Regions from separate parts of the Tessaracoccus sp. O5.2 genome, predicted to be linked through region 1. Evidence: predicted binding sites of a transcription regulator. Region 1 holds the regulator's gene; the other holds the start of a gene.

Region 1 (14,339 bases):
ACCCGGACCCGGAGGGACAGATCGGCGCCGTCCGCACCGTGCTCGCCGAGATCGGCGCCGCACAGGTGCCCGAGCTGCTGGTGCTCAACAAGGCCGACGCGGCCGACGAGACCACCATCCTGGCGCTGCGGGCCAACCACCCGGACGCCGTTGTGGTCTCCGCCCGGACGGGAGCCGGGCTGGACGAGCTGCGCGCCATCATCGAACAGCGCCTCCCGCAGCCGGAGGTCCGCATCACTGCCCTCGTCCCCTACGAGCGCGGGGACCTCGTGGACCGGATCCACAAGACCGCGGTGATCGACTCGCTTGAGCACACGGCGGACGGTACTTTGGTGAGCGCCCGCGTGATGCCGGCTCTGGCCGACGAGTTGGCGGCCTTCGCCCGTGACTGACCACGCCGCCATCCTGGCCGCCGCCGTCGGCGAGATCCACGGTCAGGCCAGGCCGGGGCAGCAGGTGATGGCGGACTCCGTGGCGCGCGCGTTGGACGACGGCGTGCACCTACTCGTGCAGGCGGGCACGGGCACGGGCAAGTCCTTGGGCTACCTGGCCCCGGTGCTGGCCCGCTGCGTGGACCGGGAGGAGCGCATCGTCGTCGCGACGGCGACCCTCGCCCTTCAGGCGCAGCTCGCGAGCAAGGACATCCCCACCGCGCTGGACGCCGTCGAGGCGGTCACCGGGACGCGCCCCAAGGCGGCCATTCTCAAGGGCCGCACCAACTACGCCTGCCTCTACCGTGCTCGCTCCGGTGGGCCCGCGGAACAGGACAGCCTCGTGGGCAGCTCCGCCCTGGCGGAGGCCGTGTCCCCGAGCGCCGATGACGTGTCGCGGCTGGGAGCCGAGGTGCTCGCCCTGCGTGAGTGGGTCGAGGAGGAGGCCGAACGGAAGGGGCTCGCAGACCGCGACGACGCGCCCACGCACACGGCCCGGGCCTGGGCCCAGGTGTCGATCCCCACCCGGGAGTGCCTGGGCGTCGCGAACTGCCCCTTCGGCGCCGAGTGCTTCGTCGAGGCGTCGCGCGAGGAGGCCCGCAACGCGCAACTGGTGGTGACCAACCATGCGCTGCTGGCCATCAACGCCATGCACGGCGGCACGGCGCTGCCCGAGCACGAGGCGCTGATCATCGACGAGGCCCACGAACTGGTCAGCCGGATCACCACCGCCGCCACCGACGAGCTCACGCCCGGCCTGGTCGAGCGGACCGCCCGGCGGGTCCTGACCTGGGTCGACGACGACCTCGGCGTCGACTTCCTCGACCAGGCGGACGTGTTGCGCCAGGCCCTGGCCGAGTCGGAGCTGGCGCGCATCACCGCCGGGTCCGCGCCGCTGGTCTACGCCGCGGCCCAGCTGCGCGACGTCGCGCGCAAGGTCGTGAGCGCGCTGGGCAAGGCCACCGACGACGCTGAGCGGACCCAGGCCGCGTCGGCCGTGAAGGAGGTCTTCGACATCGCGGAGCGGATCGCGAAGCTCTCGGAGGCGGACGTGGTGTGGGTGACGGAGTCGGAGGTGTTCGGCCGGTCGGCCTACGTGGCGCCGCTCAACGTCGCCGGCCTGCTGCGCAACCAGATCTTCGCCGAGACCCCGACGGTGCTGACGTCGGCCACCCTGGAGCTCGGCGGGTCGTTCGAGGCCGCCGCCAGCGCCGTGGGGCTGTCCTACGGGGATCGGCTGGAGGACGGCCAGGAACCCCAGGACCAGTTCGCCTGGCGGGGGATCGACGTGGGGTCCCCGTTCGACTACCGGAGGCAGGGCATCCTCTACGTGGCCCGACGCCTGCCACCACCCGGCCGCGACGGGATGAGCGAGCAGACGCTCGCGGAGATCGCGCAGCTCATCTGGGCGGCGGAGGGGCGGACCCTGGGGTTGTTCGCGTCGCGCCGGGCGGCGGAGCAGGCGGCCGAGTACTGCCGCCGCGAGCTGCCCGACCTGCGGATCCTCTGCCAGGGTGACGCACAGTTGTCCGAGCTCACCCGCACCTTCATCGCGGACCCGTCGGCGTCGTTGTTCGGCACCATGTCGCTGTGGCAGGGCGTGGACGTGCCGGGGGAGACGTGTCAGCTGGTCATCATCGACAAGATCCCGTTCCCGCGCCCGGACGACCCGCTCATGCAGGCCCGCAAGAAGGCCGTGGACGACGCCGGGGGCAACGGGTTCATGCGGGTGGCCGCGACGCACGCGGCGCTCCTGCTGGCCCAGGGCGCGGGGCGCCTGATCCGGCGCTCCGAGGACCGCGGGGTCGTGGCGATGCTGGATCCGCGGCTGGTGACCGCCCGCTACGGGGAGTACCTCAAGTCCTCGCTGCCCGGCTTCTGGATGACCACCGACGGCGACATCGCGGTCCAGGCGCGGCGCCCCCCCCGCGGAGCGTTGTCGCGGCGCAGCGGCGGCTCAGAGCTTGCGGAGGACGGCGACGACCTTGCCCATGATGGTGGCGTGCGTCCCGTCGATGGGGGAGTAGTCCGGGTTGTGCGGCATCAGCCAGACCTTCCCGTCCTGCCGCTTGAAGGTCTTGACCGTCGCCTCGTCGTCGAGGAGGGCGGCGACGATGTCACCGTTGTGTGCGTCCGACTGCTGCCGGACCACCACCCAGTCGCCGTTGCAGATGGCGGCGTCGATCATCGAGTCGCCCCGGACCTCGAGCAGGAACACCTGCCCGTCGCCGACCAGTTGGCGCGGCAGCGCGAAGACGTCCTCGACCTGTTCCTGAGCCAGGATCGGGCCGCCGGCCGCGATGCGGCCGATGAGCGGGGCCGCGACGGAGGTGGGCGCGGCATCGAACGTCTGCGCCGAGTCCATGCCCTCGTCGCCCGGCAGCGTCACCACCACGGCACGGGGGCGGTTCGGATCCCGGCGGATGAAGCCCTTCTCCTCGAGGACCTTGAGCTGGTAGGTCACGCTCGACGTGGACGCGAGGCCGGCCCGCGTGGCGACCTCCCGGATGCTGGGCGGATAGCCGACCTCGTCGATCGACTGCTTGACGACACGCAGGATGGCCATCTGCCGCCGCGTCAGTCCATGGGCGTCGACCGGCCCGTCCGGGAACGGCGCCATCGATCCGAGCTCAGCCTCGATGGCGGCGTTGGTGGGGCGCCCGCGACGGGGACGTTTCGTCTCATCAGCCATGACCCCAGCCTACCCAGTGGCGGTACGTGTGTTCGATAAGACACCCCGTGTCGAGCACCTGCGCGAAAAATGTCAGTGGTCCCCGGTGGACTCATCCCGTGCCCGATCGTGGGCATCGGATCGGACGGGTTCGCACAGGTGTTTGAATCGACGCGTCGGATTCGCTACAGTTCAATCGAACAGACGTTCTAGGAGGTTGACATGACCGCGTCCGCCGCAGTCCGTTACCAGGTGATCGACGCCGGCCACCGTCGGCTGGTCACCGTGTCGCCCGCCGCGCGCCCAGAGCTGGGTGGCCCCGTCGCACGAGCCGCCCGCCCCGCGCTGCCGGGCCGGGTCCGCACCGCCTCCTCCTGTCGCGTGACTCGTCCGGTGTCCGGATGGATGGCGCTCAAGGTCGCCGGCGTCGGCATTCTCACGGCGGTGGGGATGGCCGTGGCGGGTCTGCAGTTCGCCGAGATGGCGTCGGCGGAGGCCCCCACGGGCTACGTGGCGGGAGACCCCGCCTGGGCGCACGTGTCCCAGCCCTGACGGCCCTGCAGCACGCCGCGCCCACGACGATCTGGCCGAAAGTCGTGGGCGTTTCGCGCTTGTATGTGGTGGCGCCGCGTCCTAGGCTTCCCTATATCTAGTAGTTCCAGCGGCGGGATTCCCCTACAAGTTGTGGTTAAGGCCACACAGTGGCAAGGTAGGGCCCCCGTCGCACACAGGGAAGGTCCGCTCGCCCATGCACTGCCCGTTCTGCCGCCATCTCGACACCAAGGTGTCGGATTCGCGGGCCACCGAGGATGGCTCGGCCATCCGCCGGCGGCGGGTGTGCCCCGTGTGCGAGCGGAAGTTCACCACCGTCGAGCAGATCGTGCTCACGGTCGTGAAGCGCTCGGGCGTCGTCGAGTCGTTCAACCGGGACAAGGTCATCCGGGGCGTGTCGAAGGCATGCAAGGGCCGGCCGGTGACGGCCGCGCAACTGGCCGCGCTGGCCCAGCGCGTGGAGGAGTCGCTGCGGTCCTCCGGCCAGGCCGAGATCCCGGCCGAGCAGATCGGGGTCGCCATCCTCGGTCCGCTCGAGGAGCTCGACGAGGTGGCCTACCTGCGTTTCGCCAGCGTCTACAAGAACTACGACTCCGTCGACGACTTCCAGCGGGAGATCGACGCGCTGAAGATCAGCGCGGCGGAGAAGGAACTCAGACGTGAGGTCGCCGCCATCGAGGTCGCGTCGGCCCAGGAGCCACTCATCAGCTGAGCCGCACGGCTCGGTTCGCTATTCATCACCACATCCAGGTAACAACGAGGGGAAGATCATGACCGCGACAGCTGCACGCGCCACCCGCCGCAAGGCCACGGGCGAGGGGAAGGGCCTCGTCATCGAGCGCGTCTTCACCAAGCCCGGCGTCCACCCGTACGACGAGGTGGAGTGGGACCGGCGCGACGTCGTCCAGACCAACTGGAAGACGGGCGAGACCGTCTTCGAGCAGCGGGGCGTCGAGTTCCCGTCGTCGTGGAGCGTCAACGCCTCCACCATCGTCACCACGAAGTACTTCCGGGGCGCGCTCGGCACCGCGCAGCGCGAGGACAGCCTCAAGACCCTCATTGACCGTGTCGTGCGCACCTACCGCAAGGCGGGCCAGGAGTACGGCTACTTCGCCTCGGAGGATGACGCCGAGATCTTCGAGCACGAGATCACCTGGATGCTGCTCAACCAGTACTTCTCCTTCAACTCGCCGGTCTGGTTCAACGTGGGCACCCCCTCGCCCCAGCAGGTCAGCGCGTGCTTCATCCTCAGCGTCGACGACTCGATGGACTCGATCCTCAACTGGTACAAGGAGGAGGGCTTCATCTTCAAGGGCGGCTCCGGCGCCGGGCTGAACCTGTCGCGGATCCGCTCGTCGAAGGAGCTCCTGAGCTCGGGCGGCACCGCCTCCGGGCCCGTGTCGTTCATGCGCGGCGCCGACGCGTCCGCCGGCACCATCAAGTCGGGCGGCGCCACCCGTCGCGCGGCGAAGATGGTCGTGCTGGACGTCGACCACCCGGACATCGAGGAGTTCGTCGAGACCAAGGCCCGCGAGGAGGACAAGATCCGCGCGCTCCGCGACGCCGGCTTCGACATGGACCTCGGCGGCAAGGACATCACGAGTGTCCAGTACCAGAACGCCAACAACTCCGTGCGCGTCAGCGACGAGTTCATGAACGCCGTGGAGGCGGGCGACAAGTTCGGGCTGCGCGCCCGCATGGACGGCCGGGTGATCGAGGAGGTCGACGCCAAGGGCCTGTTCCGCAAGATCGCGCAGGCGGCCTGGGAGTGCGCCGATCCCGGCATCCAGTACCACGACACCATCAACGACTGGCACACCAACCCGGTCACCGGCCCCATCACGGCCTCCAACCCGTGCTCGGAGTACATGAGCCTGGACAACTCGTCGTGCAACCTGGCCTCGCTCAACCTGCTGAAGTTCCTGAGCGCCGACGGCACGTTCGACGCCGAGCTCTTCGTCAAGGCCGTCGAGCTCATCATCACCGCGATGGACATCTCGATCTGCTTCGCGGACTTCCCGACCGAGTCGATTGGCGAGACCACGCGCAACTTCCGCCAGCTGGGCATCGGCTACGCCAACCTCGGCGCGCTGCTCATGGCCATGGGCAAGGGCTACGACACCGACGGCGGCCGGTCGACGGCCGCGGCGATCACGTCCATCATGACCGGCACCTCCTACCGTCGTTCCGCCGAGCTGGCGGGCATCGTCGGTACCTACAACGGGTACGCGGAGAACGCGGAGGCGCACCAGCGGGTCATGCGCAAGCACCAGGCCGCCAACGACGACCTGCGTGTGCTGCCCGACGACCGGCAGTTGCATGCCGTGGCCTCCCGCGAATGGGATCACGTGGTGCAGCTCGGCGCCCGCAACGGCTTCCGCAACGCCCAGGCGTCGGTCCTGGCGCCCACCGGCACCATCGGCTTCATGATGGACTGCGACACCACCGGCGTGGAGCCGGACTTCTCGCTGGTGAAGTTCAAGAAGCTCGTCGGCGGCGGCTCCATGCAGATCGTCAACCAGACCATCCCGCGCGCCCTGAAGCGGCTCGGCTACAACTCGGAGGAGATCGACGGCATCGTCGAATTCATCTCCGCCAACGGACACGTCATCGGGGCTCCCGGCCTCGCCGCGGAGCACTACGAGGTGTTCGACACCGCCATGGGCGCACGCGCCATCAAGCCGATGGGGCACGTCCGGATGATGGCCGCGGTGCAGCCGTTCCTGTCGGGCGCCATCTCCAAGACCGTCAACCTGCCGGAGACGGCGACGGTCGAGGAGATCGAGGACGTCTACCTGCAGGGCTGGAAGCTGGGCCTCAAGGCGTTGGCCGTCTACCGCGACAACTGCAAGGTCGGCCAGCCGCTCTCCGACGGGAAGAAGGAGACCAAGGAGGAGAAGAAGGCCGAGCCCGAGGTGCGCATCGAGTACCGCCCGAAGCGGGCGCGGCTGCCCAAGTCGCGCGCCTCGCGCACCACGAGCTTCTCCGTCAGCGGCGCCGAGGGCTACATGACCTCCAGCGCCTACGAGGACGGCCGGATCGGTGAGGTGTTCCTCAAGCTCGGCAAGCAGGGCTCGACCCTCGCCGGCGTCATGGACGCGTTCTCCATCGCGGTGTCGATCGGCCTGCAGTACGGCGTGCCGCTGGAGAGCTTCGTCCAGAAGTTCACCAACCTGAAGTTCGAGCCGGCCGGCATGACCGACGACCCGGACATCCGGATCGCGCAGTCCTTCATGGACTACATCTTCCGCCGCCTGGCGCTGGACTACCTCAGCTTCGACGACCGCGCCGAACTGGGCATCTACACCGCCTCGGAGCGCGCCCGGTACGTGGAGACCGGCTCCTACCTGTCGGAGGAAGACGAGGCCGCGATGCCGGAGGCCGTGTCCCTGCGCAACGACGCCGGAGACGACTTCAAGGTCGACGGCGCCCGTCAGCCCTCACTCATCGACGCCCCGGCCCCGGCCGAGTTCGGCACCGCCCGCACGACGGCGGAGCTGATGGAGTCGTTGACCGGGCGTGAGGTCGACGCCCCGCTGTGCATGACGTGCGGCACGAAGATGCGCCCCAGCGGCTCGTGCTATGTCTGCGAGGGCTGTGGCTCCACCAGCGGCTGCAGCTGATCCGGTACCCGGGTCCACCGGGACACCGTGACGCGAGGGCGTCGGCCTCAGGGCCGGCGCCCTCGTTGTCCGCCCCGGCTTTTGCCGCCGCTGGGCACAATAGCAGCACCACCCACTGACATCGACGAGGAGCCAGATGATCTCCGTTGCGACCGCCGAACGCCTCGACCGGGCGGGTGTCGCCTGGCACCCGGGCGAGGGGGACCGGTTCGTGGTGCGTGCCGCCGACTTGGCCGACGAGGTGTTCACGCTGGCCAACATGGTCGTCGAGGCCCGCGAATACCCGTCGGGGACGCTGCTTGCCTTCAACGGCACGACGGAGTGGGCGCTCGACTCGCTCCCCGCCAGCAAGGCGCTGTGGCTGCCCCGTGAGGATCAGCTGCGCGAGCTGCTCGGCGGCACCTTCCGGTCCATGTCGCGGGCGGCGTCGGGGGAATTCTCCGTGGTCGTGGAGATCCCCGGGCAGCCCCCGCGGGCCTTCATCTCCCCGGACGCCGCCGAGGCCTACGCCGAGGCCCTGCTGGCGCTGGTCGCGGCGGCGGGGTGACCGGCGCCGGGACCAGCGGTCGGGATCAGATCGAGTACGCCAGCACGTAGGCGTCGTCGATGGCGTCGCCGACCTTCCGCGGCGACACGCAGTCGCCGACCGAGTGCACCTTCGCTCCGAAGGCAGCGGTGAGTGCGGAGGGCAGTGACGTCGCCGGCCGGACGCCGAACGCCGTCACGACGGTGTCGCATTCGAGGACGACGTCGCCGTCTGGGCCGGCCGCGCGCACCCCGTCGTCGGTGACCTCCCGGACGGTGTAACCGGTGAGGACCCGGACCCGGTTCTCGGCGAGGGAGCGCAGCAGGGAGATCCGGTTGAGGAACAACATGGCGCGCGCGATCACGTCGACCATCTCGACGAGAGTCACCTCGTGCCCGTCCTCGGCCAGCTCCAAGGCGAGATCCGCGCCGGAAAGCCCGCCTCCGCAGACGACCACCCGGTGACCGGGTCGGCCTCCGGCGTGGCGGGCCGGGTAGAGCACCCCGCCCAGGTGGTCACCCTTGTCGTAGACGTGGACCCGGTGCCCCCGCAGGCCGGCGACGCGCGCGGCCTCGAGCCCCGCCGGTCCGGCGCCGACGACGAGGATCTGCTTGGGCGCGTCGGTCGGGGTCAGCCGCCACTCGAACTCATGGCTCACTTCCGGGTTGACGGCGCAGCCCAGCGCCTTGCCGTTGAACGCGTTACCGGTGCACAGCTGATTGCAGCGGATGCAGGGCCGGACCCGGGACTCCTCCCCGGCCCGGATCTTGGCGACGATGTCGGGGTCGGCGATGAGGCCACGGCCGATGCCGATCATGTCCGCCGCCCCGCGGGCCAGCAGTTCCTCCCCGCCGGCCGGGGTGATGTTGCCGCAGGCCGCCACCGGGATGTTCACGTGGGGTTTCACGGCCTCCGCCGCGCCCACCATGCAGTTGTCGCCCAGATAGTACGGCGGGAAGACGTAGTCCATGGCCTCGTAGGACCCCTCGTCGCAGAGCAGAAGATCGACACCGGCCCGCTCCAACTCCTGCACGATCGGGATGGTCTCCTCCGCGGTGCGGCCGCCCGGGAAGCGGTGGTCCACCGAGATGCGGAAGCTCACCGGAACCCCCGGCGCGTTGTGCTTGACCGCTGCGATGGCCTCGGCCGCGAACCGGCACCGGTTCTCCACTGAGCCGCCGTACTGGTCGGTGCGACGGTTCCAGCAGGCGCTCATGAACTGGTCGACCAGGTAGCCCGGCTCCATGCCGAGGCTCTGGCAGTACTGGTTGTTGCGCCCCAGGCCCATGGCGAGCTGGAGGGCCAGCTTGCCCCCGCGGCGTGGACGGCGTCAGCGATGGCGGCGAAGCCGGTCCTGGGATCCTCCTCCTTGAGGTCGTCATCCGAGACTATGACCGGACATTCTGTGCGCATTGACCGGGGTCGGTTGGGCGTAGGCTGGCGCGCGTGATCCCTCCTGTTGTCGACTCCGCGTGGCTGGCCGCCCACCCGGACGCTGTCGTCGCCGACGTGCGGCACTACCTCGACGGCCGTTCGGGCGGCGACGCCTACGCCGCCGGTCATCTGCCGGGTGCGGTCTTCGTGCCGATGGACGATGTGTTGGCGGGCCCGCCGTCGGCCGCCCGCGGGCGTCATCCGCTTCCGGATCCTTCGACGTTCGCGGAGGGGCTGGCCCATCTCGGTATCGGTGACACCGACACGGTCGTCGCCTATGACGACGCCGGCGGCGCCATGGCGGGACGCCTGGTGTGGCTGCTGCGGATCCTGGGCAGGGAGGCGGCTCTCCTCGACGGCGGCCTCCAGACGTGGGAGGGACAGTTGACCACCGACGTGCCGCGCCGCCCGCGAGCGGAGTTCGCCGTCAGGTCCTGGCCGGACGAGGCGCTCGCCGACATCGAGGACGCCTCCGAGGGGGCGTTCGTCATCGACGCCCGAGGCGCGGAACGCTTCCGAGGCGAGTCCGAGCCGATCGACCCCAAGGCCGGCCACATCCCCGGCGCGCGCAGCTATCCGATGACTGGGAACCTGGACGCGGAGGGCCGGTTCCTCAGCCCGGCGGCGCTGCGGGCGCGGTTCGCCGCCGTCGACGACGCGGCCGACGTCATCTCGTACTGCGGGTCCGGGATCACCGCGTGCCACAACCTCATCGCGATGGAGTACGCGGGCCTCGGCCGCGGGCGGCTGTACTCGGGATCGTGGAGCCAGTACAGCCACACCTCGCGCCCGGTCGCGACGGGGGAGTAGCCGCGCAACCGGTGAGCACTGCCCAGGGGTGACCGGCGGGGCCCGGTCGCGGTGGGCCGGGCGTCGGGCAAGGCACGCCGTCCTTTCGGCGTGCCGAGGGCGCCCGTGGGCGAGGCCGGGCCCCGTCGGGCACCCCTGACCAGGGCCCCTTCCCCATAAGACGCGATCGGGGCGGCAAGGGCGCGCCCGGTATCCTTGGCCGGGTACGTCCACGCCATTGGAGGATCCCCATGCCGGCACTCCGGTCCCGCACCACCACCCACGGCCGCAACATGGCGGGCGCACGCGCCCTGTGGCGGGCCACCGGCATCACGGACTCGGACTTCGGCAAGCCGATCGTGGCGGTGGCGAACTCCTTCACGCAGTTCGTGCCCGGGCACGTCCACCTCCGCGACATGGGCAAGCTCGTCTCCGAGTCCATCGCCGAGGCCGGCGGCATCGGCCGCGAATTCAACACGATCGCCGTCGACGACGGCATCGCCATGGGCCACGGGGGCATGCTCTACTCGCTGCCCAGCCGCGAGCTCATCGCCGACTCCGTGGAGTACATGGTCAACGCGCACTGCGCCGACGCGCTGGTGTGCATCTCCAACTGCGACAAGATCACCCCCGGCATGTTCCTGGCCGCGCTGCGGCTCAACATCCCCACCGTCTTCGTCTCGGGCGGGCCCATGGAGGCCGGCCGCGCCGTCGTCAAGGATGGCGTCGTGCGCTCGCTCGATCTCGTCGACGCGATGGTCTCCGCGGTCGATCCGAGCGTCACTGACGACGAGCTGGACCGCATCGAGGCCAACGCCTGCCCCACCTGCGGCTCGTGCTCGGGCATGTTCACCGCCAACTCGATGAACTGCCTGCTAGAGGCCATCGGGCTCGCGCTGCCCGGTAACGGCTCGACGCTGGCCACGGCCGCGGCCCGCAAGGGCATCTTCCAGGAGGCCGGCCGGCTGGTGGTCGAGCTCGCGCGCCGCTGGTACGACGACGAGGACGCCACCGTGTTGCCGCTGTCGATCGCCACGAAGGCGTCGTTCTCCAACGCGATGAAGCTCGACGTCGCCATGGGCGGCTCCACCAACACGGTCCTGCACCTTCTGGCCGCCGCGCAGGAGGCCGGGGTCGACTTCACCATGGCCGACATCGACGCCATCTCCCGCGTCACCCCGTGCCTGGCGAAGGTGGCGCCGAACTCGCCGAAGTACTACATGGAGGACGTGCACCGCGCCGGCGGCATCCCCGCGATCCTCGGCGAACTGCACCGCGGCGGGAAGCTCGACGACCAGGTCTCCTGCGTCCATTCGCCGTCGCTGCAGCAGTGGATGGACGACTGGGACATCCGCGGCGGGAAGGCGAAGCCGGAGGCGGTCGAACTGTTCCACGCGGCCCCCGGCGGGGTCCGGACCACGGAGGCGTTCTCGTCGACCAACCGCTGGGACACCCTCGACACCGACGGCGAGAACGGCTGCATCCGCTCCGTCGAGCACCCCTACACCCTTGACGGGGGCCTGGCCGTCCTGACCGGCAACCTCGCCCCCGACGGCGCGATCGTGAAGACCGCCGGCGTGCCGGAAGCCCAGTGGGAGTTCACCGGCCGGGCGGTGGTGACCGAGTCGCAGGACGACGCCGTCGAGGCCATCCTCGGCAAGCGCATCCAGCCCGGCGACATCGTCATCGTCCGCTACGAGGGCCCCAAGGGCGGCCCCGGCATGCAGGAGATGCTGTACCCGACGTCGTACCTCAAGGCGCTGGGCCTCGGCCCGCAGTGCGCGCTGATCACCGACGGCCGGTTCTCCGGCGGGTCCTCCGGCCTGTCCATCGGGCACGTGTCCCCGGAGGCTGCCTCGGGCGGCGCCATCGGCCTGGTCGAGGACGGCGACACCATCACCATCTCGATCCCGCAGCGCTCGATCACCCTCAACGTGGACGACGAGACCCTCGCAGCCCGCCGTGCCGCGCAGGATGCCGCGGGATGGGCGCCGAAGGCACGCGAGCGTGAGGTGTCGACGGCGCTGAAGATCTTCGGGATGTTGGCGCAGTCCGCCGACAAGGGTGCGGCCCGCAAGCTGGGCTGACCCGCCGCCGCGGGGAGGGCCGGCCTAGAGCCAGCCCTTGAGCTTGAACACGGTGTACATGCCGACGCCCGTGAGCAGCATCAGCACCACCGCGAACGGATAGCCCCACGTCCAGGTCAGTTCCGGCATGTGGGCGAAGTTCATTCCGTAGGTGCCGGTGACGAGGCTGGGCACGAACAGCACGCCGGCCCAGGCCGCGATGCGACGGGAGTCCTCCGCCTGCTTGAGGCTCGCCGCCGTCATGTGGCTGACCTCCTCGTTCTGGCGCTGGGCCTGCAGCGAAATGTGCAGGTCGAGCGTGCCCTTGAGCGTCTCGCGGAGCACGTCGACGCGCTCGATGAGGGCGATGGCGTGGTCCTCGATGTCGCGCAACTCCTGGCGGCGGCGCTCCCCGGCGCTGGCGAACACCCGGTCGCCGCGGACGCCGTCGATGATCTGCTTGATGGGCCGCACGGCGCGCTGGAAGTCGATGACCTCCCGCGACAGCTGGTAGATGCGCTTGGACACCCGCGAGCTGCCGGTGAACACCTGCGTCTCGATCTCGTCGATGTCGTTCTCGATGCCGAGCACGACCGGCAGGTAGTCGTCGACGATCACGTCCAAGAGCCCCAGCAGCACCACGCTGGGCCCCTTCGCCAGCACCGACGGCGTCGACTCCAGTTCCCGGCGGATGCGGGTGAGGTCCGGCGTCTCGGAGTGCCGGACCGTGATGACGAAGCGGTCGCCGACGAAGGCGTGCACCTCGCCGAAGTCGACGGTCTCGGAGCGGTCGATGTAGCGGGCGGCGCGCAGGACGAGGAACAGCGTGTCCTCGTACCGCTCGAACTTCGGCCGCTGGTGCGCCGTCAGGGTGTCCTCGACGGCGAGGGGGCTGAGGTGGAACTCCGCCGCGACCGCCTCCATCTCGGCGTGGCGCGGGCGGTAGAGCCCGATCCAGGCGAAGGCGTCCGGGTGCGCGGCGAGTAGCCGGAAGGCCTCGTCGAAGCTGGTCGGGGTGGCGATGCGCTTCCCCGCGACGTAGATGCCGGCATCGACGATGGGGTTGGTGCGCGGCGCGGTGGTGTCGGCAGCCCCGGTCGGGGGCTCCTCGACGGGGCCGGGCGCCGATGCGCCGGTGCGCCGGCGAAGCGTCCGCAACAGCCGCTCGGTGGATCTGCTCTGCTCCGCCATGGCACCTCCCCGTCCGTTCCCGGGCCGAGCCTACTCCGCGGCTGGCACTGCCTCGGCTCGGTCGCGGCGCGTGACGACCCAGACCACCACGGCCGCACCCGCCGCGAGCACGGCCACCGTGAGGGCGGGGGACCGCTCCCAGAGCCGCACGACGGCGTACCACCCGATGAACCCGACCGTGCCGTACATGAACGCCCAGATGATGCAGCCGACGGTGACCGCGGGCAGATAGCGCCGCAGCGGCATCCGGGTGACGCCGGCCGCGAGGTTGACCATCGTCTGGATCCCGACGGTGAGGAACGACAGCGACACGGCCGGGGCGCCCCACCGGTTGAGCCACCGGGCGCCACTCGCGTAGTGCGGGGAGGTGAGGAGCCGCTGCCAGCGGGTGCGCTCGGCGCCCGCCGCGAGGCCCCGGCCGAGCCAGTACGTGGCGTTGGCGCGGGCCATGACGATGGCGAACAGTGCGACGACCACGACCGCGAACGGTGCGTTCCACGAGGTGGGGTCGAACACGGGCGGTCTCTTCCGTTCCGGGCGGGGGAGGGTCGGCCCAGTCTACCCGTCAGCCCAGGAGCGCCCCGACCGCGACGATGATCGGCACGCTGAGGGCGGTCGACCACAGGGTCGTGGCCTAGACGAGCTGCAGCCCGACGCCGTAGCGGATCGCGTGCACGAACACGACCTGCGCCGTAGGGAGCGCGGCGAGCACCACGGCCGCCTGCAGAGACGGGCCGCTGACGCCGGCGGCGAGGCCGATGAGCAGCGCGACGGCGGGCACCACGACCGTCTTCGTCGCGATGGCCGCCACCGAGCGCGCCGACAGGTGTCGCGGCAGGGGGCTGGCGTGCAGCGACATCCCGAACGCCAGCAGCATCGCGGGGATGCCCAGGTCCGCCAGCAGGGTGGTCGGGCCCCACAGCACCGGCGGGGGCCGCCAGCCGGTGAGGTTGAGCGCGAGCCCCGTCAGCCCGCCCAGCACCAGGGGGTGCGTGCCGAAGCTCCGCACGACGGAGCGGCCGCGCCCCGACGGCGACGACTCCAGCACCGCGACCG
Region 2 (14,339 bases), on a different contig from region 1:
CCCCTGGGGCATAGTGGGGTTGCCCGAGCAGTCACTCTGATGGAGGACCCGATGGACACCGACAAGCCCCGGATCAGCGGATTCACGTGGACGGTGATCGCGCTGCTGGGGGTCGGAGTGGTGCTGCTCGGCGTGTTCGCGCGCCCGGCCGGGCCGTCGACCGCGGCCGCACCCACGAGCTCGGCCAGCGACACCGAACCGCCCGCCACCGTCGAGACGCCCGCCGAGAAGTCCGCCGAACAGGTGCAGGCCGAGGCCTTCCTCATCGAGACGCTCCCGCGCCGCGTCGACGGCGACCCGCTCGCGATGGGCAGCCCCGACGCCCCCGTCGTGCTGACCGAATGGGCCGACTACCGCTGCCCCTTCTGCTCCGTCTGGGCGGAGGAGACGCTGCCCGAACTGCAGCGCTACATCGACGACGGCACGCTGCGGGTCGAGTTCCGTGACCTCGCCATCTTCGGCGACGAGTCCGTCCGCGCCGCGACCGCGGCCCGCGCCGCCGGCCAGCAGGGCCGCTACTTCGAGTTCGCGCACGCCCTCTACTCGGCGCTGCCGAACGAGGGGCACCCCGACGTCACCGACGAGACCGTGCTCGGCATTGTCGCGGACCTCGGGCTCGACGAGGAGCAGTTCGCCCGCGACTGGGCCGACCCGGCCCTCGCCAACGCCGTCCTCAGCGACACCCTCGAGGCGCAGCAGATGGGCATCACCTCGACGCCGGCGTTCGTGATCGGCGGCCAGTTCATCGCCGGCGCGCAGCCGCTCGAGGTGTTCGAGCAGGTGATCGACGACCAGGCCGCGCTGCTCGGCTGATGGGAATCGGGTACGCCGGCGCCTTCCTCGGCGGCACGGCGGCGCTGCTCAGCCCCTGCGCCGCCATGCTGCTGCCCGCCTTCTTCGCCTACGCCTTCGGCCGCTCGACGGCGACCCTGCTGGGGCGCACCGCACTGTTCTACCTGGGGCTGCTCGTCACCCTCATCCCGCTCGGGCTGACGGCCGGGGCGCTCGGCGGGCTCCTGACGACGCACCGCTCGACCGTCGCGACCGTCGGCGGCGTGGTCCTCATCGTGTTCGGCGCGCTGCAGGCCCTCGGGGTGCCGCTGCCGATCCCCGGGCTCCGCTCGGCCGGCCGCGACCCCCGCGGCGCCGTCGGCGTGGTGCTGCTCGGCATGACCTATGGGCTGGCGGGCGCCTGCACCGGCCCGCTGCTCGGGGCGGTGCTGACCATGGCGGCCGTCGGCGGCAGCTCGGTCTACGGCGCGATGCTGCTCGCGATGTTCGGCCTCGGGATGGTCGTGCCGCTCGTGCTGCTCGCCGCGGTGTGGGACCGCCTCGGCGCCGGTCGCGGGTGGCGCCCGCGCCAGCTGCGCTGGGGGCCGCTGACGACGTCGTGGCCGGGCATTGTCTCCGGCGTGCTGTTCGTCGTCATCGGGGTGCTGTTCCTCACCACCGACGCCACCGCCGCGCTCGGCGGGCTGCTGGACGCGTCGGGGCAGTACCGGCTGGAGTCGTGGCTGTCCGGCGTCGGCGGCCGGGTGCCGGACCTCGCCGTCGTCGGTGCGCTGCTCGCGGTGGGCGGCGTCGTGGTGTGGGCTCGGCTGCGGCGTCGCTGACGCTAGCGGGGGGTCCGGCGCCCGCCCGGCCGGAACTCGCGGTTCGTCGGGCGGGAGTCCTCGCCCGTCAGCCGCTCATGCGTCTCGTAGACCGCCAGCGCCGCGCTCGCCAGCTCCGCCCAGGGCTCCGGGCCGGCCGGTGAGCACGCCGACGCCGCGGGGACCTCCGCCACGACGGCGGGGCGGCGCAGCACCGCGCGCGCGGATCGCGGCGCCAGGCCCCACGCGAGGTCGGGCCGCACCCGGGTGAAATCCCAGGTCAGGGCGCCCGGCCAGTGGATCACCGGCCAGGCGCCCGTGTGGTCGACGATCTCCGCCTCCGCGGGCCCCGACGCCGGCGGCCCCGCCACGACGGCGGGCGCCAGGGCCGCCGTCGCCCAGCGGGGGCGACGGGGCCGGCAGTCGACGGCGGGAGCGTCGTCGGTGCCGTCCACCACGGCGACGCGCCGGGTGGCGAGCCGGTCCGCCAGCAGGTCGACCAGCCGGCCGCCGGGCTGGGGCAGGCCCGTGTCGTCGACGAGCCGCCAGCGGCCGAACGTGCGCTCGACGACGAGCCGCGTGGCCAGCAGCCCCGGCGCCCGGCGGGAGCGGGTGCCGGCCACGGGGGCCAGGTCCTGGATGAGGCGCGCTAGGTGGGGGTGCCCGGCGCGGTCGGCGACGTCATCGAGGGTGCGGTCCAGCAGCAGGGCGCGCCGGTCCGCGGCGGTCCGCGGCGCGTCGGGGCGTTCGACGCCGAAGCGGCGCGCCGCCAGCCAGGCGTCGTCGAGGGCGTCCAGAGTGTCGCGCCACCGCCCGGCCGCCACCTCCCCGTAGTGCCGGGTGAGCACGGCGAACTGCCTGCCGCGCTCCGTCGGCAGCTCCAGCTCGGAGCCGTCCGCGAACCGGTGCACGGCTGGCGGCGCCTCGACCAGGGCCAGGCCGGCGCGGGCGAGTTCCGCGTCGAGGGGGCGGCCGGTCTTCTTGAACAGGTCGCGCCAGGTGGCGGGCAGGGTGACGACGGGGGGCAGCGCGCCGGCCCCCGGCGCCCAGCGCCCGCCCAGGGGTTCCCCGGCCAGATCCAGGCGCACGCGATGGCCCAGTTTCGCGAGCCGAGCGGCCGTGGCCATGCCGGCCAGCGTGCCGCCGCGGATCGTGAGCATGCCGCTCAGGATAGGGCTTGACGTTTCGTCGGTGGGGGGTCGTATAGTGATAATCACCGAACGCCTGTTCGATTAGTTCGGGGAAGCTCTGGTTGAACAGGCGTCGGTGAGGGGCCGCCCCGGCCCGGCGCAGCTTCGACCCCTGCGCAGGGCCGGGGCTCCCGGGTCGAGCCACACGTGTCCATTTCGACGCCATCCCCGGGAGACAGCCATGCGCACCTACGACGAGCCCATCCACGTCCTGTTCCGCGACGAACCGCGCCAGTTCATCTGGCGGGGGCGGCTGCTGCTGGTCAAGGAGATCCAGGGCCGGTGGAGCCGCGCCACGCCCTGGTGGACCGGCCCGCGCGTGCGGGCTGCCCGGGGCGAGGAGGTCGCGCCGCGGGGGGACCTCCTCGGGGAGCGGGAGGTGTGGCGCGTCGAGGCGGGCAACGGGCGCCAACGCGGCGTGTACGAGCTGGCGCGCACCGTCGACGCCGAGGACTGGGTGCTCCGGGCGGTGTTCGACTGATGGGCGGATTCGTCCACCTCAGGGTGGCCTCGGGCTACTCCTTCCAGTACGGCGCCTCCCACCCGAGCGACCTCGTGGCGGAGGCCGCCGCCCACGGCATGGACGCGCTCGCCATCACGGACCGCGGCGGCCTCTACGGCGCGGTCCGGTTCGCCAAGGCCTGCCTGAAGGCCGGGATCGCGCCCATCGTCGGCGTGGACCTGGCCGTCCGCCCGGACGGATGGCGCCCCGAGCGGCGCCCGACGGCGGCCCGCGGCGGCCCGCTGCGTGACGAGCGGCTGCCGCGCGCGGTGGTGCTGGCGGGGTCGCGGTCGGGATGGGGCGTGCTGTGCGAGCTCATCTCGGCCGCGCAGCTGACGGGCGAGCGCGGGGATCCCGTGGTGACGCTGGAGATGCTCGGCCGGTACTGCGCCGGCAGGGACGTCGCGGTGCTGCTCGGCGCGGATTCGGAGGTGGGCGCGGCCCTGGTGGCCGGCCGCCCGGACCGCGCGGAGGAGGCGGTGCGTCGCTGGCGCACCGAACTCGGCTCCGTGCTGTGGCTCGCCGCCACCAACCACCGCGTGGGCGGCCGGGGGCCGGCATCGGCGCACCAGGCGGCCGGGATCGTCCGGCTCGGGGACCGCCTCGGCGTGCCCACCGTCCTCACCAACATGGTGCGCATGGCGCGCCGCGGCCAGGCGGCCACCGTCGACGTCCTCGACGCGGCCCGCCGCCTGGTCCCGCTCGACGTGCGCAACGTGGACCGGCGCAACGCGGAGGGCTACCTCAAGCCGGACGAGGCCATGCGCGAGGCGGCCGACGAGGTGGCCCGGCTCGCCGGTCACCCCGACGGCGGCGCGCTGCTGGCCGCCACCCGCGGGCTCGCCGAGCGCTGCATGCTGGACCCCATCGGAGACGTCGGGCTGGGCGAGATCCGGCTGCCGGAGTTCGAGACGCTCGGCACCACCGTCGAGCAGGCGCCGTCGGCGCTGCGCGCCCGGTGCGAGGCCGGGCTGGTCGAGCGGCACGGGACCATCGGCCGGGAGACCGCGGACCGGCTGGACGACGAGTTGTCCGTCATCGGACGGCTGGGGTTCGAGTCCTACTTCCTCACGGTCGCGGACGTGGTGGGCCTCATCCGCGGCCTCGGCATCCGGTGCGCGGCCCGCGGTTCGGGCGCCGGCAGCCTCGTCAACTACGCCTTGGGCATCTCGGGGGTGGACCCGATCCGGCACGGGCTGATCATGGAGCGCTTCCTGTCGCCGCTGCGGCAGGCGCTGCCGGACATCGATCTCGACGTCGAGTCCGCCCGCCGCACCGAGGTCTACGACACCATCCTGGAGACCTTCGGCGGGCAGCGCGTCGCGTGCGTGGCCATGATCGAGACCTACCGGGTGCGGCACGCGGTGCGCGACGTCGGGGCGGCGCTCAGTCTGCCGCCCGTGGAGATCGACGCCATGGCCAAGGCCTTCCCGCACATCCGCGCCCGCGACGCCCGCGCCGCGCTGCGGGACCTGCCCGAGCTCCGCGCCGCCGGGTTGGGGGAGGAACGCCTCGACGTCCTGTTCTCGCTGGTCGAATCCCTCGACGGGCTGCCCCGGCACATCGCGCTGCACCCGTGCGGCGTGATCCTCAGCGACTCGTCGCTCAGGCAGCGCACCCCGCTGGAGGCCAGCTTCGGCGGCTACCCGATGAGCCAGTTCGACAAGGACGACGTCGAGGACCTCGGCCTGCTCAAGCTGGACGTGCTGGGCATCCGGATGCAGTCGGCGATGGCGCACGCCGTCGCGGAGATCGGGCGCACCCGGCCCGTCGGCCCGCCGCCGGACATCGACGCCCTGGACCCCTTCGACGATCCGGCGGTCTACGACATGATCGCCCACCGCGCCACGCTGGGCTGCTTCCAGATCGAGTCGCCCGGCCAGCGGGAACTGGTCGGCAAGTTCGGCCCCGAGACGTTCCACGACATCATCGTCGACATCTCCCTGTTCCGGCCCGGGCCGGTGAAGTCGGACATGGTCACCCCCTTCCTCGAGGCCCGCCAGGGCTGGACGGAGCCCGAGTACCTGCACCCCAGCCTCATCCCGGCGCTCGAGCAGACCCACGGCGTCGTCGTGTTCCACGAGCAGGTGATCCAGATCATCGCCATCGCCACCGGCTGCAGCCTGGCGCAGGGCGACGAGGTGCGCCGCGCGCTCGGGGACCGGGAGGGACAGGCGCAGGTCAAGGAGTGGTTCTGGCCCAAGGCCCTGGCCCGCGGCTACGACGAGCACATGGTCGAGCAGATCTGGTTCATCCTCGAGTCGTTCGCCTCGTTCGGGTTCTGCAAGGCGCACGCCGCGGCGTTCGCGCTGCCCACCTACCAGTCGGCGTGGCTGAAGCGCTACTACCCGGCGCACTTCATCGCCGGCATCCTCACGCACGACCCGGGCATGTACCCCAAGCGGCTGCTGCTGGAGGAGGCGCGGCGCATGACCATCGAGATCCTCGGCCTCGACGTCAACCGCAGCGTCGGCCAGTACCGCGCCGAACGCCTCGACGGCGCCGAGGAGGGCATGGCGCTGCCGGAGCACCTCGCCATGGGGGCGCCGCCCACCACCGACGGGCTGCCGCAGATCGACGGCTGGGGCATCCGGCTGTCCCTGGCCGACGTCAAGGGCATCGGGGAGGCGGAGATCGACCGCATCGTGGCCGGCCAGCCGTACCTGTCGCTGACGGACTTCTGGGAGCGGGCGCGGGTCGCGGAGCCGGTGGTGGAGCGGCTGATCCTCGCCGGCGCGTTCGACGGCCTGTACCGCATCGGCCGCCGCGCCGCGGTGCAGCGTCGCGGTCAGGTCACCCGCCGCGACCTCCTGCTCGCCCTGGCGGACCTGCACCGGCAGCGCCGGGCCGACGAGCGGGCCGTGGCCCGCGCGAAGGGCCGCCGCCCCCAGGCGCTGGGCGACGACCCCGGCGAGCTCGCCCGCGCCCAGACCCAGCGGGCGTTCCGCGCACCGCAGGCGGTTCAGGGCGTGCTGGACTTCGGCGACGGTGACGGCGGCGCGGAGCCGACGGCGGACGTCGTCGCCACCGGGCTGCCGGAGATGGACGACGAGCAGCGCCTCAAGGCGGAGCTGGAGATCCTCGGGCTGGACGCCAGCCGGCACATCATGGAGCGCTACCTGCCGCTGCTGCGCGCCCTCGACGCCACCAGCTCGCGGACGCTGCTGCAGCGCCGCAACCAGTCGGAGGTCCTGGTCGCGGGGGTGAAGGTGGCCACGCAGACGCCGCCGGTGCGCTCCGGCCGGCGGGTGATCTTCCTCACCCTGGACGACTCGACGGGGCCGGTGGACGCCACCTTCTTCGAAGACGTGCAGGGGCCCTACGCCGCCACCGTGTTCTCGTCGTGGATGGTGCTGGTGCGGGGGAAGCTCCGCCGCACCGGCCCGCGGGGCGTGTCGATCCGGGCCACCGGGTGCTGGGATCTCGGCCACCTCGACGAGGTGTGGCGCTCGGCGCTGGACCAGGGGGCGACGGAGGCGGAGGCGGTCGCGGCCGTCGTCGCGGTACTCGACGAGGTGCCGGAGGGCTACAGCCTGGTGGGCGAGTGGCGGCCGGCGGGCGAGGACTCCGCGGACCCGGGCCGGCGGCCGGCCGGGGAACCGGCGGGGGAGACCGACGAGGCCCCCGCCGAGGAACCGCCACCGGACCCGCAGGACCACACCCGCGCCGGCGGGATGGGCCGCCGTCGGGTGCTGGTGCACGCCAGCGGGTTCCGGCAATCGCCGTACGCCGACATCAAACCCGCCGGCACCGGCGCCGCGGAGGCCCCGCGGAAACTGTGGCACTCGAGCCCCGGAAGCTCAGGGAGGTAGACGATGCGCGTCATCGCACACGTGGACATGGACGCGTTCTACGCGTCGGTGGAGATGGCCCGCCACCCGGAACTGCGGGAGGTGCCGATGTTCGTCGGCGGCTCCACCCGCGGGGTGGTGCTGTCGGCCAACTACCCGGCGCGCAGGTTCGGGATCACGGCCGGGATGCCGGCGAGCCGGGCGCGTCGGCTGTGCCCGCAGGTCGCCGTCGTCCACCCGGACTTCGACCACTACACGGCGGTGTCCGACGGTGTCCGCGAGATCTTCGACACCCTCACGGACCGGGTGGAGATGGCCTCCATCGACGAGGCGTTCATCGACCTCACCACCGCGCTGCGCCGCCTCGGCGGAGACCCGGAGGCGGTGGGGGAACAGCTGCGCGCGCAGGTGATGGACGAGCAGCGGGTCGCGTGTTCCGTCGGCATCGGGCCCAGCAAGTTCATCGCGAAGCTCGCCTCGAAGCAGGCCAAACCGGACGGCCTGGTCCGGGTGCGCGACGAGGACGTCATCGCGTTCCTCCACCCCCTCCCCGTGGAGGCCATCTGGGGGGTGGGGGAGGCGACGGCGGAGCGGCTGCACCGGCTCGGCCTCAGCACGGTGCGGGACCTGGCCACCACCCCGCGCGCCACGCTGCAGCGGGCGCTGGGCGACAACCAGGGCGCGCTGCTGTTCGACCTCGCCTGGGGCCGCGACGACCGCTCGGTGCTGGCCCGCGAGCCGGCCGAGCACAGCGTCGGGTCGCAGGAGACGTTCCCGCAGGACACGGACGATGTCGCGGTGGTCGCCACCGAGATCCTGCGCATGGCGGACCGGACGGCGTCGCGGATGCGTGCCCGGGCGATGGTGGGGCGGACCGTGACGCTGTCGGTGCGGTTCGCCGACTTCACCACCATCACCCGCACCGGGACCCTGGCGGCCCACACGGACCGCACCAACGACATCTACGCCGAGGCGATGCGGCTGTTCAGCCGGCTGCATCTGCAGCGCGCCCGGATCCGGCGCGTCGGGGTGCGGGTGGAGAAGCTGGTGCCCGTGACGGACACCTACCAGCAGCCCGCGCTCGACGAGCCGGTGCATGGCTGGACCGATGCGGAGCGGGCCATCGACAAGGCGGTACTGCGGTTCGGGCCGCGGGCCGTCCAGCGGGCGCGGCTCACCCGTCGTTCGGACGCGCAATTGATCCACGCCTGATACACCCCCGAAACGGACGCTGAGCACGATGGGGGAGATGAAGCTCCTTGTCATCGCACCGGCCACCAGTTACGAGCCCGGCCCTTTCGGGGATCTGCTCACCCGCCTCGCCGAGGACGCCGTCGAGACCGCCCGACGCGAGGGGTGGACCCCCACCCTCATCGGGCTCGAGGACTGCGGCGACCACCGCTGGCAACCGGCGCTGGCCGCCGCGGATGCCGTCGTGATCCTCGGGGGGCACGACGTCGACCCGCGTCTCTACGGCGGGCCCCTCGACTATCCCGGCTCCGGCGACCACCTCGTCACCGCCGACCGGCGTGCCCTCATCGTCATCCAGGCCTGCCGCGCCGACCGGCGGCCCCTGCTCGGCATCTGCCGCGGCATGCACCTGATCAATGTGGCGTACGGCGGCGACCTGATCCCGCACCTGGTCACGCACCTCAACCACCGTCGGCCTGAGGGCGACCCGATGCGAGACCACCTCGTCGACGTCGCGGCCGAGTCCAGCCTCGCCGCGGTGCTGGCCGAGCGGCAGGTCACGGTGCGCAGCTCCCATCACCAGGCGATCGGCGTCCTCGGGCGGGGTCTGAAGCCCGTCGCGTGGGCCACGCATGACGGCGTCATCGAGGCGGTCGAGGATCCGGAGCGGCCGGTCTTGGCCGTGCAGTGGCACCCGGAGGATCAGGGGGCGGAGCCCGACCAGCTCCCCGCGCTGCTGGGGTGGCTGGCGGCGGAGCTCCGCGGTGCGACGGAGCGGGAGCGCCCGGCGTCCTGACCCTTCCGGGGGGAGCGAAAGGTCAGAGGTCGCCCTGCTGGCGACGACGCCACCGCTCCTCGAGCTTGTCCATGAAGTCCTGCGACGACGCCGTGGGCTGACGCGGCGCGCCCTGGGTGGGCCGACGGCTGGGTTGACCCCCACCGTCGTCTCCGACGCGGCGCCACGAGTTGATCCCGACCAGCGCCGCCGCCAGCATCACGAGGAAGCCCAGCACGCTCACGGCCGGATGCACCTGCACCCCGACCAGCAGCACCACCACGCCGACGATGAACCCCAGCCCGGCGAGCGCCGCGCGGCGCCGGTGGATCCGGATGGACGACGACCCGCGCAGCGTGTCCGCGAGCTTGGGGTCCTCGGCCATGAGAGACGCCTCAAGCTGCTCCAGCAGCTTGCGTTCTTGCTCAGACAGCGCCATCGGATCTCCCTCGTCAGCCTTTCGTCAATTCTACGCACCCAGGTCAACCCGGCGTGCCGCAAGGAGCAGCGACGGCGGCCCGAGCAGCGCCCGTGCCCTCACTGCCGGCGTCGCGTCACGCAACAGCGCCGCCCGGAGCGCGCGCACCTGCGCCGGGAGCCGGTCGACGTCCGTGCCGGTCCGCGAGAACTGGCTCACCTCGACGGTGTGCGCGATCTCCCGCAGGGTGGCGGCCGCGCGCTGCGGCAGGTCCGCCGCCATGGCCGCCGCGACGGGGCCGGGGGAGCCGTCGGGGAGGTCTCGTCCGACGTCGACGAACAGCGCCTCCACCTCCGCCCACGCCGCCGCCGCGGCGGTGCGACGCGCCTGCCCCGGCCGCAGCCGCCACACGCGCAGCGCGATGCGGATCAGGGCGGGCAGCGCCAGCAGCACGAGCAGCGACAGCCCCGCCACCACCCAACCGGCGACGCTGACGTCGGTGTCCTGTCCCGGGGCGGTCGGGCGCAGTGTCGGGGTGGGGGCGGCCGTCGGCTCCACGGTGGGCGGCTCGAGTGACGCCGACGTCGTCGGGGTCGGCGACGGGGACGCGCTGCCCGTGGGGCGTTCGGCGGGGTCGGTGTACTCGGGCGGCCCGTCGAACGCCGGCGTCGGCTCGAACGGCACCCAGCCCAGGTCCTCGAGGAACAGCTCGGGCCAGGCGTGGGCGTCGTGTGCCGTGACGCGGTAGGAGCCGTCCTCGAGCAGCTCGCCGGGCGTGAAGCCGACCGCCATCCGGGCCGGGATGCCCTCGATGCGCGCCATCGCGATCATCGCGGCCGCGAAGTGGATGCAGTAGCCGGAGCGGTCGTCGAGCAGGAAGGAGCTGATCGCGTCGGTGCCGGTGGAGGCCGGGGCCTCGAGGCTGTACTCGAACGCGCCGGACCGCAGGTACTCCTGGATCGCCAGGGCCTTCGCCCCGGCGCTGTCCGCCCCCGCCACGACCTCGGCCGTCATCGCGGTCACCCGCGAGTCCAGCCCCTCCGGGACCTCCGACGTCGCCGCGAGGACCCCCGATCCGGCCCCGGCCGCCTCGATCTCCTCGCGCGACGGCGACGGCATGGTTGAGATGACGGTGTAGTCCAGGTCGATGGTCTGCTCGAGCCGGTCCGGCCCCGAGGCGACGACGCTCAGCGTGTCGGGATCGAAGCTCCACTCCCCGGCGGCGTCGATGGCGTCGACGGCGAACGGCACCGGCAGGTACTCCGACGGCACGCCCGCCATGCTCACCATCACCTCGACCTCGTCGCCGGGGAAGGTGTGTGCCTGGCTCAGCCCGAACGTCGACAACCGCATCGGCAGCAGCCTCGCCCCAGAGGGGGTCAGCTCGGGCAGCGCCACCGTGCGCAGGTACGCGGGACGCCCGTCCGACGTGCGGTAGGTGAGCACCTCGCTGTCGGCGGGCCGCTTGAGGTCCTGTTCGAGCCGGACGGTCGGATCACTCAGCTGGATGGGGCCGTCGGGGCCGGAGTTCCACGGCTGCTTGTCCCCGAGCGGCAGCAGCGGCGCCACCACGAGCGCGAGCGCCAGCGCCGCCGCCCCGAACGCGACGGCGACCTGCAGCCGCGACGCCAGGTACGCCCCGGGGCGCGACGCCCGCCCGGTCGCCGACTCCGCGACACCGGTCGCGCTCAGCAGCACCGCGACATAGCCCGCCACCACGGGCAGCAGGTACCAGAAGGACAGGTCGGTGTCGACGGTGATCGCCGCGACGCCGTAGACCAGCGCCAGCGGCGCGATCGCCCACGCGGGCTGCTCCAGCGCAGTCACGAGCAGTTCGAGCGCCACGACGAGCAGCGCCGTCAGCACGACGACGAGCCACACGATGCCGGGCACCGGCTCGACGGGGGCGGCGCCCGTGCGGATGGCCGTCACCCCGTCGGCGGTCAGCGCGGCGAGAGCGGCGAGCGGGTCGGCGGCGCCGGGCACGAGTCCCAGGCCCCGCCACGCGACGACGCCCGCGACCGCCAGCGCCTGCGCCAGCACCACCAGCAGCCGGGGCGAGCGCAGCAGCGTCAGCCCGACGCCGACCACCGCCGACGCCCCCACCACGAACGCCGCCTCAAGGAGGTGGCCCGACCCCCGCACCATGGGCTCCAGCGGCAGCAGGGACAGCAGCGTCGCCGCCGCGATGACGACGCTGCTGAACGGGTGGTGACTGAACCTCATCGCGCCACCCGTCCCCACACGTCCGGGACCGGCTCGCCGGGGCGGTACGCCTTGACGGTCCAGCCGTGGTTGCGCAGCAGGCGGCAGGCGTCGTCGTGGTCCTCCGAGGGCCGGCCCCAGGCGCGGGCATCGGGGACCAGGGCGATGAGGCTGCGGGCGCGCCCGCCGGCGGCGGCGAGCGCGGCGGCGTCGGCGGCGTGCAGCAGCCCGGTGGCGGCCAGGAGGGAGGCCGACGTCGCCAGCGCCTCCGGGTTCGCCACCGCGGTCCCGAGCCACGTCTCCTCGGACTCGTCGAGCTCGGTCAGGGCCTCCAGCATCGCGTGCCGGGCCGCGTGCCCGACCGTGTGCCCGGAGGCGAACACCGTTCCCGACGGGGCGAGCACGGCCAGGCGGTAGCGGCCCTCGACCAGCAGGGCGGCGATCGACGCGACCGCCGACACCGCCCACTCGAGGCTTCCGGTCGGGCCGGACCCGAGGTGCGCGGAGCGCCGCGTGTCGACGATGAGCGTGCTGGAGGGGTCCCAGGGGTGTTCCTCGAGGCGCACCATGAGGTCGCCCTGCTTGGCGGTCATCCGCCAGTGCACGCGCCGCATGCCGTCGCCGTGCCGGTGCTCGCGGACCAGGACGTCGTCTTGCCCCGCCTGGCCGATGCGCTGCGGCGTGGCGTCGCCTGCCGCGCCGAGCCCAGCACCACCCGCGAGGTCGCCCAGCGTCCAGATCCGTGGGGTGACGCGGAGCAGCGAGGTGCCGCCGGCCGCCGTGAAGCGGCGGCGGGCCAGGCCGAAGGGGTCGCCGGCGGTCCCCAGCAGCGGGCCCACCTCGAAGCGGCCGCGCTTGTCGGCCTGCAGTGTGTAGCCGACGGCCTGCCGCCAGCGGCCGAAGCCTCGGGCGATGACGAACCCGACCCCGCCGCCCAGCTCCGCGGGCGCGTTGTCGACGAACTGCAGCGCGCTCGCCTGCGCCGGGGCCTGGTTGGCGACCTGCAGCACGGCGTGCGTGGCCGAGCCGACCGCGATCGTGTCCGGAGTGAGTGTGCGGTGCTGGCTCACCCGGGGACGGGCCAGCTGCAGGTACACCGCGGCGAGCAGCGGCAGTGAGGTCAGCGCCAGTCCCAGCCAGACGAGGTCCCGCTCGCCGAGCCAGGCGGCGCCCGCGGTCGCGGCGGCGCCGCACAGCAGCAGCGCCAGCCCACGCCCGGTCAGCCGGGTGCCCCGCCTCGGCAACGCGTCAGCCCCGGTTCGGGGCCTGCGTGGCCTCGACGATGGCGCGCACGATGGTTTCGGGGTCCCGGCGGGAGACTTGGGCCTCGACCGTCGGCAGCACCCGGTGGGCGAGCACCTCGACGGCGAGCGCGCGGACGTCCTCCGGGATGACGTAGTCGCGCCCCGCGAGCGCGGCCTCCACCCGGGCCGCGCGCATGAGGTGCAGCGAGGCGCGGGGGCTGGCACCCAGCCGGAGGTCCGGGTGGCGCCGCGTGCCCTCGACGATCGCGACGATGTAGTCGTTGATGACGGGGGCCACGTACACGGCGCGGATGGCCCGCGCGGCGGCGGCGACGGCGGCGGCGTCGGTCACGGGCAGGACGGTGGACAGCTGGTCTCCGCCGGCGTGGTGCTCGAGCATGGCCACCTCGGCCTGCCGCGCCGGGTACCCCATGGTGATGCGCGCCATGAAGCGGTCGCGTTGCGCCTCGGGGAGGGGATAGGTGCCCTCCATCTCGATGGGGTTCTGCGTGGCGATGACCATGAACGGCTCCGCGAGCCGGTAGGTGTGGCCGTCGGCGGACACCTGGCCCTCCGCCATGGCCTCGAGCAGCGCCGACTGCGTCTTGGGGGAGGCGCGGTTGATCTCGTCGCCCAGCACGATGTGCGCGAAGATCCCGCCGGGCTTGAACTCGAACTCACGGGTCGACTGGTTGAACACCGACACGCCCGTCACGTCGCTGGGCAGCAGGTCAGGTGTGAACTGGATGCGCTTGACGTCGCCGGCGATGGCACGCCCCAGCGACTTCGCGAGCACGGTCTTGCCGACGCCGGGCACGTCCTCGATCAGGAGATGCCCCTCGGCCAGCAGCACGGTGACCGCGGTGCGGATCTGCCGGTCCTTGCCCTCGATGACGCGGGCCATCTCGGCCGCTATCCGGCCGGCGAGCTGGGACACCTCGGTCAGCGAGGGGATGGCGGTCTGATTCACCGGGACTCCTTGGGTGGCGTGCGCGCCGAGACGGCTCTCCCAGCGTAGACGCGGGCGCAACGGGGGAGTCAACACGCCACAATGTGGTGCAGTAGTGGAGGGAAGTGGGGTACTGTGGGGCTCGGTGGAGCGTAGTGGAGGGAAAGTGGAGCGAGAGGGGGTGCCTGGTCGATGTTTCTGGGGACATACACGCCGAAGCTGGACGAGAAGGGGCGCCTCATCCTGCCCGCGAAGTTCCGCAACGCCCTCGAGGACGGACTCGTCATCACCCGCGCACAGGAGCGGGCGCTGGCGGTCTACCCCAAGGACACCTTCGAGGCCCTCATGGCGGACGCGATGAAGGCCCCGAGCACCGTGAAGCAGGTCCGCGACTACCAGCGCATGATGACCGCGGGCGCCAGCTTCGAGATTCCGGACCGGCAGGGGCGGGTGACCATTCCCCAGATCCTGCGCGACTACGC

The links. Region 1 encodes LexA, which represses DNA repair genes until DNA is damaged. Its sites were predicted from a motif close to TCGAACANNTGTTCGA; they were not measured.
Positions count from the first base shown of each region.
Region 2: a site for LexA is predicted at 2,809-2,824, ahead of ACFQPD_RS01225 (DUF6504 family protein). Genes of this name have one in related genera too.

Region 1 is NZ_CAXWGV010000055.1:32,212-46,550, forward strand. Features, by position in the region: gene hflX (GTPase HflX) at 1-392, shown strand, start outside; partial or broken gene ACFQPD_RS14035 (ATP-dependent DNA helicase) at 460-2,352, shown strand; gene lexA (transcriptional repressor LexA) at 2,389-3,123, opposite strand; gene ACFQPD_RS14045 (hypothetical protein) at 3,325-3,654, shown strand; gene nrdR (transcriptional regulator NrdR) at 3,851-4,366, shown strand; gene ACFQPD_RS14055 (vitamin B12-dependent ribonucleotide reductase) at 4,425-7,277, shown strand; gene ACFQPD_RS14060 (pilus assembly protein CpaE) at 7,414-7,824, shown strand; gene ACFQPD_RS14065 (FAD-dependent oxidoreductase) at 7,850-9,091, opposite strand; gene ACFQPD_RS14070 (sulfurtransferase) at 9,250-10,047, shown strand; gene ilvD (dihydroxy-acid dehydratase) at 10,278-12,113, shown strand; gene ACFQPD_RS14080 (magnesium and cobalt transport protein CorA) at 12,138-13,283, opposite strand; gene ACFQPD_RS14085 (DedA family protein) at 13,314-13,799, opposite strand; gene ACFQPD_RS14090 (AEC family transporter) at 13,918-14,339, opposite strand, start outside.
Region 2 is NZ_CAXWGV010000001.1:243,328-257,666, forward strand. Features, by position in the region: gene ACFQPD_RS01205 (formate/nitrite transporter family protein) at 1-14, shown strand, start outside; gene ACFQPD_RS01210 (DsbA family protein) at 52-813, shown strand; gene ACFQPD_RS01215 (cytochrome c biogenesis CcdA family protein) at 813-1,613, shown strand; gene ACFQPD_RS01220 (hypothetical protein) at 1,616-2,752, opposite strand; gene ACFQPD_RS01225 (DUF6504 family protein) at 2,964-3,263, shown strand; gene ACFQPD_RS01230 (DNA polymerase III subunit alpha) at 3,263-7,096, shown strand; gene dinB (DNA polymerase IV) at 7,100-8,287, shown strand; gene ACFQPD_RS01240 (gamma-glutamyl-gamma-aminobutyrate hydrolase family protein) at 8,325-9,062, shown strand; gene ACFQPD_RS01245 (DUF3040 domain-containing protein) at 9,085-9,480, opposite strand; gene ACFQPD_RS01250 (transglutaminaseTgpA domain-containing protein) at 9,511-11,685, opposite strand; gene ACFQPD_RS01255 (DUF58 domain-containing protein) at 11,682-12,908, opposite strand; gene ACFQPD_RS01260 (AAA family ATPase) at 12,913-13,878, opposite strand; gene mraZ (division/cell wall cluster transcriptional repressor MraZ) at 14,050-14,339, shown strand, end outside.